2 regions of the Brucella sp. BE17 genome follow, and region 1 is predicted to be linked to the other one. Evidence: riboswitches for the same ligand, from Rfam matches in the RefSeq annotation. Region 1 holds a riboswitch; the other holds the start of a gene.

Region 1 (3,402 bases):
GCATCGACGCCGGTTTCGAGAATTTCCGCCTCACCAAAGGCCGGATGCAGCGCGTAAGCCGCGCTCAGCATTTCAAGCGTGGAGCGTACGGAAATGTGGCTCTGCGCGTCGCTTTCGATCATCGTCGCGCCGATCATGTGGATGCCGTCACCGCGCGGCACGATATAGAGCGGAATACGCGGGTGCAGGAGCCGCACGGGCCGCGAAAAATTGATGTCGGGCGAGCGAACGACCAGCATTTCGCCCTTCACCCCACGCAAGTCCTGCAACTGGTCACGCGCTGCAAGCCCACGCGCATCGACAATAATATCGGCGTTGATGTCTTTTTCTTTGGCATCGGTTCCGAGATGGAAAGTGACGCCCTTTGCTTGCAGCCCCCCGGCCAGTTCGATCAAGGTTTTGCGTGGATTGAGGTGGGCTTCATCGCCAAAGAACAGACCTTGGCGAAAGCGTCCTGCAAGGTCCGGCTCCAGCGTTCCAATCAATGTCTCATCGATGGTTTCAAAGTTTTCCGTGCGGCGGGCAAAGCGGCGTAATTCGGTGGCATCGCGGGTATGCGAGATGACGAGCGTTCCCTTACGCTTGAGCGTCGAGACATGGCGCTCCCACCACGAAATTGCCTCCTGTCCGAGCCGCACCACCGGCTCTTCAGCGCTTTCGCCCTCGCACCAAGGTGCCAGCATGCCGCCCGCAAACCACGAACAACTGTCCGAACCGATTTCCGTGCTTTTGGCGATCACTGTGACGGCATGGCCGTGATCGCTAAACTCAGCAGCACAGGCAAGACCCGCAACCCCGGCCCCGATAATGGTGACGCGCATCATGCGTGCTCCCAGAGATTGTGAAAATGCTGCACCGGCCCGTGACCGGAACCGACCTGCAAATGATCGGCGGCAAGAATGGCCTGGTGCAGATAGTCGTGTGCGTCACGTAAAGCCTCATCGAGCGGTAGCCCCTTGGCCAATCCGGCCGCGATGGCTGAGGATAGCGTGCAGCCGGTGCCATGCGTGTTTTTGGTGGCGATGCGCGGCGCTTCGAGCCGCAGCGTGGGCTGACCGTCGCGGATCAGCAGATCGGTGCAGGTGTCGCCTTCCGCATGTCCGCCTTTCATGAGCACGGCGCTCGCGCCAAGACCGAGCAGGGCAAAGCCCTGCGCCTCCGCCTCGTCGTCATTGATGGCAAGGCTCACATCAAGCAGACAGGCGGCCTCCGGCCTGTTGGGCGTAAGCACGGTTGCAAGTGGGATCAGTTTTTCGCGTAAGGTCGAAATCGCGGCTTCGCTCAATAGCCGGTCGCCAGATTTTGCAACCATCACCGGGTCAAGCACGACTGAACCGGAAAAGCGGTTCAAGCCCTCGGCAATCGCTTGAATAGTGGCAGGGACTGACACCATCCCGATCTTGATGGCTGCGACGTCAAGATCGTCCAGTACGGCCTTCATCTGGGCGCTGACGATATCGGCAGGTACATCGTGAACGGCGGTTACGGCAAGGGTGTTCTGCGCGGTGATAGCGGTAATCACGCTTGCGCCATAGGTGCCAAGCGCTGAAAATGTCTTGAGATCGGCCTGAATGCCCGCACCGCCGCCCGAATCCGAACCGGCAATAGTCAAGCATATCGGTATTGTCGATGTTCGGGAGAGGTTTTGTCTAAAGTCCATTTTGTCGTCTCTCATTCCGAACGGAAAGATGAGACGCCATGAACGGCTTTGGGGAATTCCCCATGGAGGGTGTATTTCTCCGCGCCAGACGTGCCAAACTCCGTTCCCTACGCAGGTATTACCCGGATCAGGTTCAATGGGTTAACGCGTAACCGCGTCTCTCAGCCCTCTTGCAAAGGCACCCCAACGAATTTTGTGGCTCCATGCATAGGCCGGAATGAACAAGGGGTCAAGCCATGCGTGTTTCATCAACATCAAGGCTTGACCTTCCCACGGTGGGAAGCCTTATTTAGTATCAAGCATTGTTATTTGAGGACCGATCATGAACACGTCCACCTATCCGAAAAGCCTGCATTTTGCGGTTCCCGTCGAAGGTATGCATTGCGCGTCCTGTGTCTCCACGGTTGAAAAAGCTGTGAGCCAGGTGCCGGGGGTGGGTAAGGTCTCGGTCAATCTTGCCACCGAAAAGGCGGACGTGACATTCAAAGATACGCCCGATATGCCTGCCGTGGTCGAAGCCATTCGCAAGGCCGGGTATGATGTGCCATCATCAAGTGTTGATCTCGCAATCGAGGGCATGAGTTGCGCCTCCTGTGTCGGCCGGGTCGAAAAGGCGCTCAGTGCCGTCTCCGGCGTCACACAGGCAAACGTTAATCTGGCAACCGAACGCGCCCATGTCGAACTTTCGGGTCAGGTTGCAATTTCAGACCTTGTTCACGCTGTCGAAAAAGCGGGCTATGAAGCGCGATCTTTAAGCGATGACACGCAGCCAGCAGCTCCTGTTACGCAAAGCGAAAAGCGCGACGCCGAAGCGAGTGAGCTTAAAAAGAGCGTTTTACTTGCGGCTATCCTGACACTGCCGGTTTTCATTCTGGAAATGGGGTCGCACCTGATTCCGGCCATGCACATGTTTGTCATGGACACGCTGGGCATGCAAAATAGCTGGTATCTGCAATTTGTGCTCACCACTCTGGTGCTGTTTGGGCCGGGCCTGCGCTTTTTCAGGAAGGGTATTCCCACCCTTTTGCGCGGGTCTCCTGATATGAATTCGCTTGTGGTGGTGGGAACGCTCGCCGCATGGGGCTTTTCGGTGGTAGCCACCTTTGCGCCCGGCCTTTTGCCGGACGGCACGGTCAATGTCTATTTCGAAGCCGCAGCCGTTATTGTCACACTCATCCTGCTGGGACGTTATCTTGAAGCGCGCGCCAAGGGTCGCACCAGTGCCGCGATCAGCCGTCTGGTTGGCTTGCAGGCAAAATCAGCGCGTGTTGTTCGCAATGGCGAGACTGTTGATGTAGCGCTGGATGATGTGCGGGCCGGTGACATTGTGCAGGTGCGTCCGGGCGAAAAAGTTCCGGTCGATGGCGAGGTGATCGAAGGTTCGTCCTTTGTCGATGAAGCGATGATCACCGGCGAGCCGGTTCCGGTGGAAAAGGCTGAGGGTGCCAATGTCGTCGGCGGCACGATCAACAAAACGGGCAGTTTTTCCTTCCGCGCCACCAAGGTTGGTCGCGACATGGTGATTTCGCAGATCATTCGCATGGTCGAGGATGCGCAGGCCGACAAACTCCCCATTCAGGCCATGGTCGACAAGGTGACCGGCTGGTTCGTGCCTGCTGTGCTGGCAGCTTCCTTGCTGACATTCGTCGTCTGGATTGCGGTTGGCGGAACCGCCATGATCGGCTATGCACTTGTCAATGCTATCGCCGTGGTCATCATCGCCTGCCCCTGCGCGATGGGTC
Region 2 (3,402 bases), 630 kb from region 1:
TGCTGGTGATACCCAGTACCGCCACGAGGGCGGGCAGGGCGAGTGGCAAGGCAAAAAGGCGCAGGATCAGTCCGCGTCCGGGAAAGCGGGTTTCGGCATGAAGCGCGCGCGCAACTGGTATTGCGAAAGCAACAGAAAGCAGACTGGAGATGATAGCCTGAAGGACGGTGAAGCGGGCAATGCGCCAGAGATAGGTATCGAAATTGCTGCTCGCCTCGAAATTGCCATGGCCTGCTTCAAAAGCCAGTGCGAGGAGTGCGCCCGCGCCGAGTATGACCAGAAAGGCCAGCGCCAATACCCCTGCCAGGGGTTTCATCTTGGTCAGGGATGATGCGCCATATTCAGTTGGCATTGCCGTCATCGGCTAGTCGCTGTCAGCCATTCGCTCACCCAGACACGGCGATGTTCTGCCACTTCGTCGGAGGGGATGATGAGGGTCTTTTCCGGTTTGGGCAATGCTTCAAAAGCAGATGGCAACGGCGTGGACATCTTGCCTGCCGGAAACATCCAGTTGGTTTCAGGGATTACATCCTGGAAGCCCGGTCCGGTCATAAAAGTAAGAAATCTTTGCGCCAGCGGGTTTTTCGCACCCGTGAGCGTCTGGGCGGCAAGCTCAACCTGAAGATAACTCCCCTCGGGAAACACCAGTGCCTTGTAGCGGTCGGTCTTTTCGGCAATGAGGTGATAGGCGGGCGAACTCGTATAGGACAACACCATCGGTGCCTCGCCACGCGTGAAAAGTCCGTATGCCTCCGACCAGCCCGGTGTGACGGTCAGAACACGTTTTTGAAGCTTTTCCCATGCCTCGCCAGCCTTGTCGCCATAAACCGCTTTCATCCATAAAAGCATGCCAAGCCCCGGTGTCGACGTGCGCGGATCCTGCAACACGATCTTTTGCGAAGCGTCGCCCTCAACCAGTTCCTTGAGGCTTTGCGGTGGATCGGGCAGTTTATCTGAATCATAGACCACGGCGAAATAACCATAGTCAAAGGGTACAAAAATATCGTCCTTGAACCCGCCCGGCACACTGATATTGCCCAGATCAATACCGCTTGGCGCAAAAAATCCAGAAGCACGCGCTTCCGTCAGAAGATTGACATCAAGGCCAAGCACGATATCTGCGATGGTGTTTCTGCCCTCCAGCTTGAGGCGGTTGAGAAGGGCGACGCCGTCGGCGGAAGCGATCCATTCCACCTCGCAGTTACAGTCCTTCTCGAAGTTTTCCTTGACCTTGGGTCCTGGTCCCCATTCGGAAATGAAACTGTCATAGGTATAGACGGTCAGCTTGTCCTTTGCCTGTGCGGCAGAAGAAAAGGCAATGGCTGCCGAGAAGGAAAGAGCCAGCAAGGATAAGAGCCGCATCAGGATAGTCCTTTCATCGCGTTTGAAAGGAAGTAGCGCTACTCTGGATTGCGATGCAATCCTTCGTAAAAGCCCGCAACTTTTTGGCGTTGTGTCGCATGGCAGCATCTAAATCCCTCCGCCGGTACGAGCCGGATCAGGTTCCTCGGGTTGGTTTTCGCCTCTCAGCCACCCGCATTTGCAGAAGGCACCCCGTTAGAATTTCTGAGAGCATAAAACGGAGGCAGGGCAAGAGCAAGAGCCGTGCACAGAATACAGGCTGCTCTTTCAGGGTTAATTTTCTCATGTTATGAGCAGCTTATGAGCACATTTGTCATTCTCCTCGGCGGCGATCTCGCCGTGACCGAGCGCCTTCGGCAACAGATTACAGGCGCGCGTTTTCTGGCTGCCGATAGTGGTATCCGCCACGCTGCGGAACTCGGCGTCGAACCGGAATTATGGCTCGGCGATTTCGATTCAGCGTCGCCGTCGCTTAGGCAGCACTATATGCATGTGCCCCAAAAGACCTTTTCACCAGCCAAGGACATGACGGACGGTGAACTTGCCCTTAATGAAGCCTATTCGCTTGGCGCGACGCGCGTGATCTTATGCGGGGCTTTTGGCGGCGCACGCACCGATCACACCCTGCTCCATCTCACCTTGGCGACTGCTCAGGCCCGGAAAGGACGAAACATTTTCCTTTCCAGTGGTAGCGAAGAAGCATGGCCCCTGCTGCCTGGACGTCATTCTTTTGATCTGCCGGACGGAGCATTGTTCAGCGTCGTGAACTTTACTGATGTCGACGGTCTTTCGATCACAAATGCGGAGTGGCCGTTAGACAATGTGACCTTGCCGTTCGGCTCTTCATGGACGGTGTCCAATATAGTCGATGGAACGCTTTGCGTTTCGATGCGTTCTGGAATAGCGATACTTGTAGCGAACCTTGATGTGGGGTTGTCACGGTAATGCACCGCTCATACCGAGGCCTGAAAATGCTTGACGTCTGCGGGCGAAACGTATTGTAAATGGGCTAAGCGGGTCATCTGCTTTACGCCGAACTTGGGGACGCAAAGCCGGTGTTTTTGAAACTCTAGATAGGAGATTGTCTCATGAAATCACGTCTTTCCATGATTGCAATTGCCGCCGTGCTCGCGTTCTCGACTGCAGCATGCACGACCAATGAAAAGCGTACGGCTGGCTATGGTGTCGGCGGTGCAGCCCTCGGCGCTCTTGCCGGTGGTGCAATTGGCGGCAGCGGTCGCGGCGCTCTTGCCGGTGCAGCAATCGGCGGTGTCGCCGGTACGCTTCTCGGTGCATCCCAGACGCGCAACGGCGTCCAGTACTGCCGTTACCGCGATAACTATGGTCGCACTTACGAAGCACCTTGCCAGTAAGTCAGGCTTTATTGCTGTTATAAAGGACAGGCCGGGTTTTTCCGGCCTGTCTTTTTTTGCGCTCTTTTACCGATCCATTTGACAGAATGACTTTTGTCGCCGACAAGCAGGGCAAAATTTCAATCCTTTATTGAAGAGAACCATGGCTCCTCCGCTTCTACGGCTCGACCAGATACAGCTCACCTTTGGCGGCACCCCTCTTCTTGAGGATGCCAATCTTTCGGTAAGCGAGGGCGACCGCATCGCGCTGGTCGGGCGTAACGGCTCTGGCAAGTCTACCTTGCTCAAGATTGCCGCCGGCATGGTCGAGCCGACCTCGGGCGAAATGTTCCGTCATCCGGGTGCCACCGTGCGTTATCTGCCGCAGATGCCGGACATGGACGGCTTTGCCAATGTGCGGACCTATGTCGAGGCAGGGCTTGGTCCGGCGGATGATCCGCACCGGGTCACCTATCTTCTCGAGCATCTGGGGCTGAGCGGCGAGGAAAAGCCGGATCACCTTTCGGGCGGTGAAGCACGCCGTGCCGCACTGGCACGGGTGATTGCACCGCAACCGGACGTTCTGCTGCTCGATGAGCCTACGAACCATCTCGACCTCACCACCATCGAATGGCTCGAAGGCGAGTTACGCCAGATCCGTTCGGCCATCGTGCTGATTTCGCATGAT

The links. A riboswitch is a leader RNA that binds a small molecule or an ion and turns the genes downstream of it on or off. The one in region 1 is predicted to bind thiamine pyrophosphate.
Positions count from the first base shown of each region.
Region 2: another riboswitch for thiamine pyrophosphate. It lies ahead of thiB (thiamine ABC transporter substrate binding subunit); the one in region 1 lies ahead of thiD (bifunctional hydroxymethylpyrimidine kinase/phosphomethylpyrimidine kinase).

Region 1 is NZ_CP154467.1:2,272,191-2,275,592, forward strand. Features, by position in the region: gene thiO (glycine oxidase ThiO) at 1-821, opposite strand, end outside; gene thiD (bifunctional hydroxymethylpyrimidine kinase/phosphomethylpyrimidine kinase) at 821-1,660, opposite strand; TPP riboswitch at 1,748-1,856, opposite strand; gene AAIB41_RS11005 (heavy metal translocating P-type ATPase) at 1,983-3,402, shown strand, end outside.
Region 2 is NZ_CP154467.1:1,641,670-1,645,071, reverse strand. Features, by position in the region: gene thiP (thiamine/thiamine pyrophosphate ABC transporter permease ThiP) at 1-361, opposite strand, end outside; gene thiB (thiamine ABC transporter substrate binding subunit) at 358-1,362, opposite strand; TPP riboswitch at 1,458-1,567, opposite strand; gene AAIB41_RS08010 (thiamine diphosphokinase) at 1,663-2,307, shown strand; gene AAIB41_RS08005 (glycine zipper domain-containing protein) at 2,451-2,735, shown strand; gene AAIB41_RS08000 (ABC-F family ATP-binding cassette domain-containing protein) at 2,878-3,402, shown strand, end outside.